One region of the Ornithinibacillus xuwenensis genome, then DNA from elsewhere that is predicted to be linked to it. Evidence: riboswitches for the same ligand, from Rfam matches in the RefSeq annotation. Region 1 holds a riboswitch; each other region holds the start of a gene.
The links. Region 1 has a riboswitch for cyclic di-GMP ahead of ABC228_RS17855 (chemotaxis protein CheX). Riboswitches for the same ligand answer to the same signal wherever they lie in the genome.
Positions count from the first base shown of each region.

Region 2: linked by a shared signal. The riboswitch ahead of ABC228_RS00050 (competence type IV pilus major pilin ComGC) and the one ahead of ABC228_RS17855 (chemotaxis protein CheX) in region 1 are both predicted to bind cyclic di-GMP.
Region 3: linked by a shared signal. The riboswitch ahead of ABC228_RS15955 (PilZ domain-containing protein) and the one ahead of ABC228_RS17855 (chemotaxis protein CheX) in region 1 are both predicted to bind cyclic di-GMP.

Region 1 covers NZ_JBDIML010000009.1:76,337-80,684, reverse strand. The annotation lists gene ABC228_RS17870 (hypothetical protein) at 1-88, shown strand, start outside; gene ABC228_RS17865 (hypothetical protein) at 289-639, shown strand; gene ABC228_RS17860 (PIN domain-containing protein) at 660-1,475, shown strand; cyclic di-GMP riboswitch class I at 1,661-1,745, shown strand; gene ABC228_RS17855 (chemotaxis protein CheX) at 1,827-2,288, shown strand; gene ABC228_RS17850 (chemotaxis protein CheW) at 2,309-4,282, shown strand; gene ABC228_RS17845 (chemotaxis protein CheW) at 4,296-4,348, shown strand, end outside.
Region 2 covers NZ_JBDIML010000001.1:8,010-12,357, forward strand. The annotation lists gene ABC228_RS00045 (type II secretion system F family protein) at 1-1,184, shown strand, start outside; cyclic di-GMP riboswitch class II at 1,228-1,311, shown strand; gene ABC228_RS00050 (competence type IV pilus major pilin ComGC) at 1,349-1,693, shown strand; gene ABC228_RS00055 (prepilin peptidase) at 1,762-2,517, shown strand; gene pilM (type IV pilus biogenesis protein PilM) at 2,530-3,444, shown strand; gene ABC228_RS00065 (hypothetical protein) at 3,461-4,003, shown strand; gene ABC228_RS00070 (hypothetical protein) at 3,996-4,348, shown strand, end outside.
Region 3 covers NZ_JBDIML010000006.1:155,330-159,677, reverse strand. The annotation lists gene ABC228_RS15965 (hypothetical protein) at 1-212, opposite strand, end outside; gene hag (flagellin Hag) at 445-1,329, opposite strand; gene ABC228_RS15955 (PilZ domain-containing protein) at 1,675-2,220, opposite strand; cyclic di-GMP riboswitch class I at 2,382-2,466, opposite strand; gene ABC228_RS15950 (ABC transporter permease) at 2,660-3,511, opposite strand; gene ABC228_RS15945 (ABC transporter permease) at 3,508-4,302, opposite strand.

The DNA.
Region 1 (4,348 bases):
GAAACAGAAGTCTTTGCTAGGCTTGAAATATATAGGTGCGGCTAGTGCTGTTGCAGCGGCAACGGTATTTTTTCGAAAAAGAAAATAGTAAATGTTTGGAAATCCACCTTTTCATTAAGGTGGATTTTTTTATGTGGTGCATAATGCCTAGAATTCCTTACAAGCAAATTTTTGAAAAAACTCTTCGTTTTCCGCTATAAAATAACTGATTTGTATTAATAATTTGTCTGAATGTGTCGATATAGGGAATATAACGATCCTATAGACAACTGAGGGAGGGGGCTTTAGATGAACACAGGATTAATCATCATTGGGTCATTAGTAGGGGGAATCCTCGGTACTTTTTTAATTGAGCTAAGAGGAAAGAGCTCTGGTAAACAAATTGAGTATAAGTCCATATTCCCTACAACGAAGGATGAGTGGACAAATAAGACTTTAGACGCAATGATTATGTCTAGGCGTCCTACCCATATTTCTAGCTACTCCAGTTATGATTCAGGCTATGATTCTGATCGAAACGATCCTTATAAAAATCCAGGCATGGATGCTTTTGTTGATGAAACACACTTCGGAATGGATAGAGGATTAGGGATTGTAAACGACCATCATCATGATACAGGAGACCAGAATCATTTTTAACATAAAGGAGAGAAGCTAGAATGCTACTTGCAATTGTGGTTGGAATGATAACCAAGTGGTTAGATATTCAGGATATCTATCAAATTATTATCTATATCCTTAGCGTTATCTTATTTGCAAATTTTTATCGAGTAAAACAATCTTCCTCAATTGAACAGGGAAAGGCAGGATTCTTGTCTGTTCTTGTTCCTGGACTAGGACATATTTACGCTCGTAAGGTCGTATTAGGTTTTGTCATTATTCTTTTACAATTTATACTATATTTCATTTCAATCGGGTTTGATAATGAAACGATGTTAATCGCTTGGATTGGACTTACAATATTAGCTGCTATTCATGCTAATAGAACAGCTGGTAAGATGGAGGATGTTCTTGCGAAGCAATCACTTCAAAAGCTAGCGGTTATGAAGTACCGACGTTTAGAGGAAGCAATCCAAAAAGGAATCGCAATCGCACCTGACACGAATATTTTGATGCACGAACAGCTGATGCTTATCGCAGCCTATCGTGATAGTAATATGAAGCTATACATTAGTAAGCAAGTTATGCGAGAGCTAGATGGGCTAAAAAGCAATGATGATCCAGGTACTAGAAAGTCTGCACAAATTGGTTTTGATGTATTAGAGCTCTATCAAGAAGCAGGCCGATGTGAATTTTTAGAGGTTCCATCCAAAGAATATTTAAACAGACATCATCTCAATGGGGGACCAGACGAGAAGATAATCGCATCTTGTTTAAAGCTGTTAGAGAAAAATGTCCCTGTTATTTTTGTATCAAATGACAAGGGAGCAAGAATTCTAGCAAGAAATAGTAAAATGCCTACAGTTTCGTTGTGAATTATGACAACTTCAATAATTTTATCTTTCGTTTGAGTTTCAAAATTCATCATACCGAAGACTGAAGTCATGGTCATTTGTACCTTTAAATTCCATAATACTTTTTTGAAAATTTTATTGATTTTTAGCGTTTACTGTACTATGATTTAATAGTCAATTTGTACTATTCAAATAAGAATATTTTACTACCTAAAAGGCAAACTATTTGAAAGAATAGGACGCAAAACCTAGGGTCTAAGGTCTTTTGACTAGGATCGCCTGGTTACCAAGTAGATTTATATTTTATTTCTTGGCTATTTCTTTGTTTGGAATAGCTTTTTTTAAAACTACATGATAAAGGGGTCAACATAGTTGGAGGGAAAAAAGCAAGAAAAGAGTAAAGCAATAACAATTTTATTAAATGGAACGATGGCTTCCATCAAGAATGTCATACCAATTCAGTATGAAATGAGTAAACCGCAGCTTTCAGGAGAATCATTAAAGATTCAGTTTGGTGTGCTAATCGGTATTACTGGAGATATCAAAGGGAATTTAGTGCTATCAGGAGATTCATCCGTATTTGGTGCTATCGGTGAAGCGATGTTTGGAATGCCATTACAAGACGAAATGCTTGTTTCATTTAGTGGAGAGCTAGGTAATATGATTGCTGGTGGTCTTTCCACAAACATTGTTGAAAGTGGCATTACAACAGATATTACTGCTCCAACTATTGTAGAAGGAAGTACTACATTATTAGGGTATGAAAAAGCGATTCGATTAACTGTTAATTTTAACGCAATCGGCGAGCTAAACCTATATCTATTAGTAGATTAAATCCTAGGAGGACGTGCAACATGAACACTGATCAATATATTGAAGTATTCCTCGATGAAAGTCGAGAGCATCTTCAAGCAATTAATGATAATCTTCTTAAACTGGAGAAACAGCCAACGGAAATTGATATCGTTCAGGATATATTCCGCTCAGCCCATACACTGAAAGGCATGTCCGCAACGATGGGGTTTGAGGATATTGCTTCCTTAACACACCAAATGGAAAACGTATTGGATAAGATACGCCATAATGAGCTGGCTGTATCGACAGCAGTTATTGACATTACATTTTCAGCAGTTGAAGCACTAGAAGAAATGGTAAGTGCCATTAGTGAGGGAAATGATGGGAAAAAGGATGTTACATCACTTGTGTCGCAATTAAAGCAAGTTGAAGCAGGAACCTATGTGGAACAAGGCTCTGAAGAAGTCAGTCCAACCATAAATGCACCTGTAGAATCTCTAGACCTAGATGAATATCAAGCAACTGTTATCAACCAAGCTAAGGGCAATGGGTTCCATGCTTATCAAATTAAGGTTGAATTAACGGAAGACTGTGTCCTTAAAGGTCCAAGAGCTTATATGGTATTTGATAAATTGGAAAGTGAAGGAGAAGTTATTAAAACTGTTCCAGAAGTTGAAGATATTGAAGAAGGCAGCTTTGACCAATCCTTTTCTATTCTATTTTTAACACAAGAATCAAAGGATTCTATTAAAGAGACCATTAAAAAAGTATCTGAGATTCAAAATGTTGTAGTTTCTGATTTCTCTTTTGAGAAAAAAGCACCGGAAAAACCAGCAAATACAACAGAATCTGCAAAAGAAACAAAAGCTACTACACAAGAAAAACCGAAACAATCTAAGACGATTCGTGTGAACATTGAGCGAATTGATAGTTTAATGAATCTTTTTGAAGAGGTTATCATTGATCGTAGTAGATTAGAGGACTTATCGCTTAAATACAAGGACCAGGAATTAACCGAAACAGTCGAAAACTTAACTCGTGTAACCGAAGATATGCAGGGCTTAATGTTAGCGATGCGAATGGTTCCAATTGAGCAGGTATTTAATCGTTTTCCACGTATGGTCAGGGACTTATCAAAGGATTTACATAAGAAGATTTCCCTGGAAATTATAGGAAGTGAAACAGAGCTTGACCGGACAGTTATCGATGAAATTGGTGATCCTCTTGTTCATTTAATTCGTAACTCTCTGGACCATGGGATTGAGTCCCCTGAGAAACGGATTCAAGCAGGAAAAGAAGAAGAAGGAAAAATCGTACTTCAAGCCTATCATAGTGGAAATAATGTTTATATTGACATTGAGGATGATGGCGCAGGAATTAACCGTGAAAAGGTTGAGAAGAAAGCCATTGAAAACGGATTGATTAGCGAGGATCATTCCAAACAGTTAACAGATGAAGAAGTATATCATTTAATATTTGCATCTGGTTTCAGTACAGCTGATCAAATTTCGGATATTTCTGGCCGTGGTGTTGGGTTGGATGTTGTTAAAAACAAAATTGAGTCATTAGGTGGTTCTATTATTGTAACCTCTAATCCTGGTAATGGAAGTAAATTCTCTATTCAATTACCATTGACGCTTTCTATCCTTTCTACATTACTAGTGAAGGTTCAACATGAAACATTTGCTGTACCACTTTCTTCTATTATTGAAACAGTAGCATTGGAAGATAAAGATATTAAATATGTTCATGGACAAAAGGTTATGGACTTTAGAGGTCATATTGTACCATTAGTATCCTTGAATAAGGTCTATGGTGTGACAGAGGAAGATGTCGCTAGTAATTCAGCGGTCATCATTCAAAAAGGTGATAAACGTACGGGCTTACTAGTGGATTCCTTTATCGGACAAAGAGAAGTCGTATTAAAAACACTAGGTAATTATTTGAAAAATGTGTTTGCAATTAGTGGCGCAACCATTCTTGGTAATGGTCAAGTATGTTTAATTGTTGATCCAAATGCATTAGTAAAATAACGAGGGAGGCATCATGATGGAAGAGACAGTAAAGATTATCGTTTTTACCTTAAATGGTCAACGATA
Region 2 (4,348 bases), on a different contig from region 1:
AAGCAAAAAAAATGACCGGCGAGAGAGTAAAAGGAACGCTGGAGGCAGATAATAAGGAAGAAGCATTAAAGGAACTAGAAAAGAAAAAGCTTATTGTAGTGGACTTACGTGAAGCAACCATTTGGAACAGGGATATTATCTTATCGAACAGAGTAAAGAATAAAGAATTTATTCTTTTCCTCAGACAGTATTCAACCTTAATTCACGCGGGAATACCAATTTCCGATGCAACCAAGACCATGGCTAAACAAACGGAAAGCACGGTATTAAAGAACGCGCTACTAGCTATTGATAAGCATTTAGATAGAGGAGACCCCTTATCTAAAGCTGTGGCTAAGCATCCGAAAATATTCCCAACTCTTCTTGTAAACATGATTCATGCAGGGGAAGCAAGTGGGAAGCTTGATGAAATACTAAATGATATGGCGGATTATTATGAGAAAGATTACCGAAATAAGCAACGAATTGTTTCGGCACTCCTCTATCCGGGTATAGTGGGAATAATTACCGTGTTCCTTAGTATTTTCTTACTAGTATTTGTTGTTCCTCAGTTTGTTTCCATGTTTGATTCCTTTGGAGAAGAAATTCCCCCATTTACACAAGCTATACTAGCTATTAGTGAGTGGCTAGGAACTTATTGGTGGGTTCTGTTTCTTATGGTTATCGGCATCATTTTGTTATATCAATACCTTTTGAAGAACGAGTCTTTTGCTTACAGGGTGGATGCTGTTAAAATGAAAATACCAGTTTTAGGTCTACTTGTTCATAAGGGTACACTCGTGCGACTGACTTCCACATTAAGTACATTAGTAAATAGTGCTGTTCCTATCTTACAATCGGTTGAAATTACAGAAAATGTTGTAGATAACCGAGTGATGAAAGGTGTTATGAAAGAAGCGAGAAAATCATTGGAACAAGGAGAATCGATTACAGTTCCTTTAAAAGAACATTGGGCATTTCCTCCACTCATCATTCAAATGATGCAAATTGGAGAAAAAACAGGTACATTAGATCAAATGTTATTAAAAGCTGCTGAGTTCTATGAAGAGGAAGTAGAGCAATTATCTAATCGGATTAAAGTATTAATAGAACCACTGATGATAATTATTTTAACATTTATAGTAGGAAGTATTATTGCAGCAGTTGTGATTCCAATGTTTTCATTATTTGAAAATATTCAATAAAAAGGTAGATAATGGTCGAAGTTTGAATTATACTAATATTAGGACTTAAGTAGGATACGAAGATGAATTATCTGTATATGGGCACTTGGATAGTTCGGAGTAAGTAGTGCAACCGACCAACTATGTTTATACAGCATAAATAATAGTAAAAGGTGGGAAATTACATGTTTAAGCGAATCTTTAAAAATGAAAAAGGGTTTACACTAATTGAATTACTTGCCGTCATTGTAATTTTGGGTATTATATTAGCAATCGCGGTTCCTGCTATTGGAAACATTATCAATAACTCAGAAGAGGATGCTCACGAAGCGAATGTTGAGCTAATTGAAAATGCAGCAAGATTAGCTTTTGTATCAGGACTTGATCTAGGCGAAGATGGAACGTATACCATAAATGAACTAGTTACGGAAGGGTTCTTAACAGAAATTCCTGATCCGGCTGGAGATCATACTTATGATGGAGCAGATACCGTAAGTGTAGATGCAAATGGTCTTGCAGAATATGAATAATTAAATAAAAAGCCTTGCACATCCAATGCAAGGCTTTTTTCATAAAGATTATTTCAGGAGAATTGTGTATGAATACAGTATATTTTATCCTATTTTTTGGATTAGGCCTTCTTTTTGGCTCTTTCTTTAACGTTGTAGGGCTACGGCTCCCACAGCAAAAATCATTTACCAATGATCGCTCTATCTGCCCGAATTGCAGCCATATATTAAATTGGTATGAACTCATTCCTATATTTTCATACATATTTCAACGTGGAAGATGTCGCCATTGCAAAGCAAAAATCTCTTTTATTTATCCCGTAATGGAATTAGTGACAGGGTTTTTATTTGCGCATAGCTATGCACAATTAGGGCTTAGTGTGGAACTAATACTCGCATTATTCCTCATGTCGATGCTTGTGATAGTATTTGTATCTGATATGAAGTACATGCTTATTCCTAATAAGGTTCTGCTATTTTTCTTGCCGATATTTATTGTGCTTAGAGTTTTAGAACCACTTGAGCCATGGTGGTCTTCTATTATAGGTGCTACTTTAGGGTTTGCCATTATTGCGGTTATTATTATTGTGAGTAACGGTGGCATGGGTGCAGGAGATATGAAACTATTTGGTGTGCTTGGCATCGTTCTAGGGATTAAAAAAGTGCTACTTACCTTTTTCCTGTCATGTGTAATTGGTGCTGTTATTGGGTTGTTAATGCTATGGATTAATCGAATTCATCGGAAGCAACCAATACCATTTGGCCCCTATATCGTTGTGGCGGCAATCGTTACCTATTTTTATGGTGATATACTTATAAATTGGTATGTATCAACTATTATTTAAGAAGGTGATAGCATGGGAGTAATGAATAAGGACAGAGTAAATATTGTTATCACAAATCATGTTTTGCGTTACTCTTATCATAAAAATGCATCTCTTGATCGTGTGATTGACCAAGGTGAAATACCGCTTCCCCATGAAACAATCAAAGATGGGAACATTGTAGATAAGACGACATTACGAAATATTCTTATAGATTTTGTGCAACAGAAGAAATGGAAGCGTAAAAATATTTGTTTTTGTTTACCAGATGATTCTGTTGTGATTCGACAGTTGCAAATACCTGCAGGGCTTACAAAATCAGAGGCTTTAGGTTATGTACAGACACAGCTCGGGCATAGCTTCTATTTGCCATTTGCCAACCCTGCCCTTGAAATTGAGTTCCTGGACATAAATAATCATGAAAGAAGTATTCTGCTCTATGCCTACCCAAAAGATAAAATTGATGCTTTTGCGGGCTTATTCCGAGAATCTGGCTTGAGGCCGATTGTGGCTGACCTAACATCACTCTCTGTTTATCGCTATTTTTATAAACAGAGTGAGCTAAATAAAGACCACATATTACATGTGCATTGGAATTGGGATGCTCTTGTATTAACAGCATTTCATCATCATAAAGCCGTGTTTACCCGTTACATTAAAGTGGAGATGATGGAACATCGTAATGATCTAAGTGAAGAAACTATTGAACAAACGATAAATGAGTACAGTGTAGAAATAAACCGTATTATTGATTTTTATAAATATTCCATATCGAAGGGGCAAGCTGATATCAATTTAATATTATTGACAGGTGATTTTCCATACCTTCAACAAGTGAAAAACACCTTAAGGCAATCACTTTCAACCGAAATCCATCCATTTACAGATGAAGTGGACGATTTAAAATATATTGATGTACTAGGGCTAGCTTTAAAAGAAGGAATTTGAAGAGAGGGAGCAATGGATGAACGTAGAGATTAATTTTCTAGAAAAAAAAGAAAAGAAAAATATTGCTCCTTACTTATTAGGCTTCATGGCATTACTTCTAATTATTTCTGTAATAAGTGCTATCTTATGGCAAAGTATTCAGTTAAAGCAGTCCATCTCAAGTAAAACAGATTATGCTGAACAATTAGAGGACCACATCTCTTCGAATCAAGATGGTATGAATGGATCAAAGAATCTCATGCAGCTTCAAGAAACGATGGATACTTTAAAAATGGAGTCTTTACCGACTGTTGCAATTTATGAGGATACGCTAAGATTGTTGATTGACCCAAATCACCTTGTTAGTTATCAGAATGTACAGGTAGATCAATTTGTATTGGAAGCACGCTTTTCTGATTTAACAGCTGTAGCAAATTTTGTAGCCCTTATACTAAATCGATCTTATGTTCAAGATGTTCAACTGACTAGTGTAAGTAGTGCAGCAACTGGATATGAAGCAACCATAACCGTTTATTATAGTGAGGATGCTGTCAAAAAGGAGCTTGGCGAAGATGAGTAGAAGCTGGTCAAAAAAACATTTCCTAATCGCAATAGGTATATTAATCCTTTCGATATTACTGTATTTTGGACTATATATTTCGATTGTAAAGCCTTTACAAACAAAAGAAAATCTGTTAATTCAAAAGGTCTCAACACACGAAGCTATTTACGAACGAATATCAAAGGAAAAAGAAAGTACACAAGGTCAAAGGGAACCTTTCGAGATAATTGAGATGATTCCAAATGAAAAATCACCTGATCTCGTAATAGAACGTTTATATCAACTAGGGAACCAAGCCAATGTAAGAATATCGTATATTGGGGCTTTGGAACAATCTGAACCAAGTGATACGATTGGAAAGGC
Region 3 (4,348 bases), on a different contig from region 1:
CTAGTCGTAACAATTTCAATCTTATCAATATCACTTAAATGACTCATAATATAGGCTTCATGATTTTCATATACTTCTACATCATCAATTACTAAATGACTAAATACAACATCTTGCTTGTTAATAATCTCACTAATTCTTTCAAAGATTTTTGTCATTGCCTCTTCATTATTCTCTAAAATTATTTGATCATCTTTATATAGTAAATTCATAATTACCTCCAAATAGTTTCCATTATTCTGTAACAGTATTCTTCTATTATATCGGTTTGTTTGCTTATTTATAAAGGGAGTATCCCAATAAGATATTCTAATTACCTTATTACTATTTTTTATAAAAGTTTGAAAATATATGTACTGGAGTGGAGAAATAGTTGTAGCAGCTAATGGTGGATGTTACCACAAAAAAAAGCTCTCTAAAAGAGAGCTTTCATTTTAATTACGATTAACGTAATAATTGTAGAACACCTTGTGGTTGTTGGTTAGCTTGTGCTAACATGCTTTGAGCAGCTTGAGTAAGGATGTTATTCTTAGTGAATTCCATCATTTCTTTCGCCATATCAACGTCACGGATACGAGATTCCGCAGCAGTTAGGTTTTCTTGAGAAGCACCTAAGTTGTTGATAGTGTGCTCTAGACGGTTTTGTACCGCACCTAGTGCAGAACGTTGAGTAGATACTTGGTTGATAGCTTCATCAATTGATGCTAGTTGATCATCGAAACCACCAGATCCAGCGCCTGAGATTGTTTCAAAGTCAGTTACATCGATAGCATTGATTTTTAGTCCTGAAGTACCTAAATCTTTTGCTGCCATACTTTCAATGTTTACACTTAATTGTTGAGTAGTATTAGCACCAATTTGGAAAGTAAGACTTCCGCTACCAGAAGCGAAAGAACCATCTAATAGAGTCTTTCCGTTGAATTGTGTACGGTCAGAAATACCTTTAGATCCTGATTCTCCACCAAGTTCTTCGATTAGAGCATCGATTTCACTTTGGATAGCTTGAAGATCTTCAGTTTCTTGAGTACCAGTGTTACCAGCTTGAACAGTAAGTTCACGCATACGTTGAAGGATTGAATGAGTTTCATTCAAAGCACCTTCAGCAGTTTGGATTAAAGAAATACCATCTTGAGCGTTTTTAGAAGCCATTTCTAAACCGCGGATTTGTCCACGCATTTTTTCAGAGATTGCTAGACCTGCAGCGTCATCTCCAGCTTTGTTGATACGAAGACCAGAAGATAGTTTTTCTAAAGAGTTTTGAGTTGCACCAGTGTTAGCACCTAATTGACGGTGTGCGTTTAATGCAGAAATATTGTGATTGATAATCATGTTTTCCTTACCTCCATGTAAGTAGTTTTTTTATTTTGCGAGTCACATCCTTATGCCTCGCATTTATAACAACTCTATGAGTTATTATCTAGGTTGAATGTAGTCTCTAATCGAAACTACTAAATGCTTGGAGTGTTACCTCCAGTTTTTAAATGTTTGGCCATAACATTTCATTCATCATGATGATGTACTATTTATATCGGCATACTTATCAGATGTTTAATCTTTTTTAGAAAAAAATTTAAATATATTTGAAGAAAATTGTAGAAGCCTTGAAACATCAGGCTTTTCTCAACAAAAAAATAATAGAGTCTATGTTATAACATCACAGACTATTAGTCGTAATCACTCTCCTACAACCCGGTTTCGCCGTCTTTCGATCACAACACGATTTAAGATTTGATACAATAACTCGCGATCCTCATCAAACAAGTTTGTAAACTGTACCCCATAACCGAATATATCTCTTTCCGGATATAATTCTTTTCTCACGATTCTTCCTTTTACCATGAAGATACTTTCTCGGAGGCTAAAGCGTAATTTAATGTTTAGCTCGTCCAATATTGGAAATTCATACTCACAAACAAATTTCGCGCCGCCAATACTAATATTTCTTAATATAGCGTTGAAATGCTTTGGATTTAAGTCTTCATTATCGACATCCATAAATTCAACAAAACAAGATACATGGTCCAATGGAACCCTAAAGTTTTTACGTAGATTTCGACCTTGAAAGCCTATTTCATGATGATTTTCTTTAGTTGTTTTAGGAATTTCGGTCTCCTTATTTACTTCAGCTGCTTCTTTTTTATAAGAATAAATTAAATATGTAACCAAAATGAGTACTAAAATAAAGGCAACTGCAATAAGAATGTATTCCGCATATTCCATCTAAATCACTCCACTTCCTTTCCTGATTGGTTTTTCGAAATTTCACCCTAAAGGAACTATACATTCTGGTATACCTCCAAACAGCGGAGGTAGATTACCCTTTAACATACAAGAAAGAGGAGAACCTAAGATACCGGTTCCCCATTAAAGTCCCAGTTTTCTTCGGTAGCTAGGCTGCCATTGCACTACTGCTTTAGGCCCTGTGCTTTGCGTCCTTATCTTTCAATAAGTTTGCCTTTTTCGAAAAGCCTGAATGTTCTAGTGCCATTATACTAGAAAGATTTCCATAATTCGACATATTTTCACCATTTATCCTAAAAAAGTATTATATTATTAACTTTATGTATGCTTAGACCTATTACCCTTGACCTATTAAACCATAAAAAAAAGCATGCCTAAGCATGCTTTTCAAGGGTAAGTCATTGTATACTTTTTAATGCTAAACCAATAGCTTACGATCTTTCCGATTGGTAAAACGCATAAATATTAATAAAGATAGTAATACCAATATCATTAATAGCAAGGAGAGTGCTGCACCGAGCTGCCAGTTCATTTCCACTAAGAAAGCATCCCGAATTACATTTCCTACCATCAATAATTTTCCACCTGTAAACAAGTCTGTCACAACAAATACGCTAATGGATGGAACAAACGTGATAATGAATCCTGCCAAAATCCCTGGAAAAGTTAACGGCAAGGTTACATGTAAAAATGTCTTAATTGGTCCCGCTCCAAGGTCTTCTGATGCTTCTAGGTATGTTTTATCGAGTTGCTCAATGGATGAATAAATCGGTAAAATCATAAATGGTAAGAATCCGTATACCAACCCAATAATGACGCCACCTGGAGAATACATCAAGGCTAGTGGCTCGTCAATAAAACCGATTTTCATTAGAAAATTATTAATCACACCATTATTATTCATGAGGATAATCCAAGCATACAGACGAACTAATAAGTTCGTCCAAAACGGCACCATTACCAATAACAGCAATAAATTCTTCCATTTTCCAGCATTCGCAATAAAGTATGCAAACGGGTATGCAATAAACAAGCAAATAACTGTTGCAATAAATGACCACCACAGGGACTGCCATATTACCTTTGCATACAAGGAACTAAATGCTGCTTGATAGGCCTCTGTACTAAACTCATAAATAATGGCACCAAAATCGCCATTCGTGGTGAAGCTAATGACTGCGATAAAGATAACTGGTACAACTAAAAATAGCGTTAACCAAAGGAGACTGGGAGATAAAAGTAAATAGGCTTGCTTCAGACTTCTTCTCATTTAGCTTCTCCTCCCTTACGCATTCTCAAGCCAATAATCAATACGGCAATTACCATAATCACAATGATAAAGGTAGACAGGACATTTACCTCAGGAGATACACCCAATCGAACCATCGAATACACAAGGACAGGTAATGTATTATCTCCTGGTCCTAATGTAAAGAATGAAATTACAAATTCATCAAGTGAAATCGTAAATGCTAATAATCCTCCTGCTAGAACACCTGGAAAAATTAATGGAAAGGTAACCTTCCAGAAGGTTTGCCATCCATTTGCTCCCAAATCGCTAGCCGCTTCTTCAAGTGCATTGTCAAATGATGATAATCTAGCTAATACAACTAGCATGACATAAGAAATAGTGATGGCCACATGTCCAGGGATGGCTGTATTTAGACCTAGAGACATGTTTAATATTCCATATATCGCAAGAAGCGCTACCGCTACAACGATATCAGGAATAACGACCGGGATATAAAAGAGAAATTCTACAGCTTTCTTTCCAATAAAAGTGTATCGATGTAAGGCTAAAGCTGCTAATGTCCCTAGAACTGTAGAGATAAGCGTTGCAATAATTGCGATGTACAGGCTATTTATGGTAGCCCCAATCAGCTGACTATTTTCAAATATTGAGGTGTACCATTCCAGCGTAAACCCAGTCCAAACGGTACCCAACTTTGAATCGTTAAAGGAAAAAATAATCACGAATAATATCGGGATATAAAAAAATAAAAAGACGAGTAGGGAAAAAGAAAACAAAATCTTCTTCGTTCTATCTCTCAAACTTTCCACCTACTTTCCCGTTTATACTAGAAAACATCATTAAAGGAGACATTCA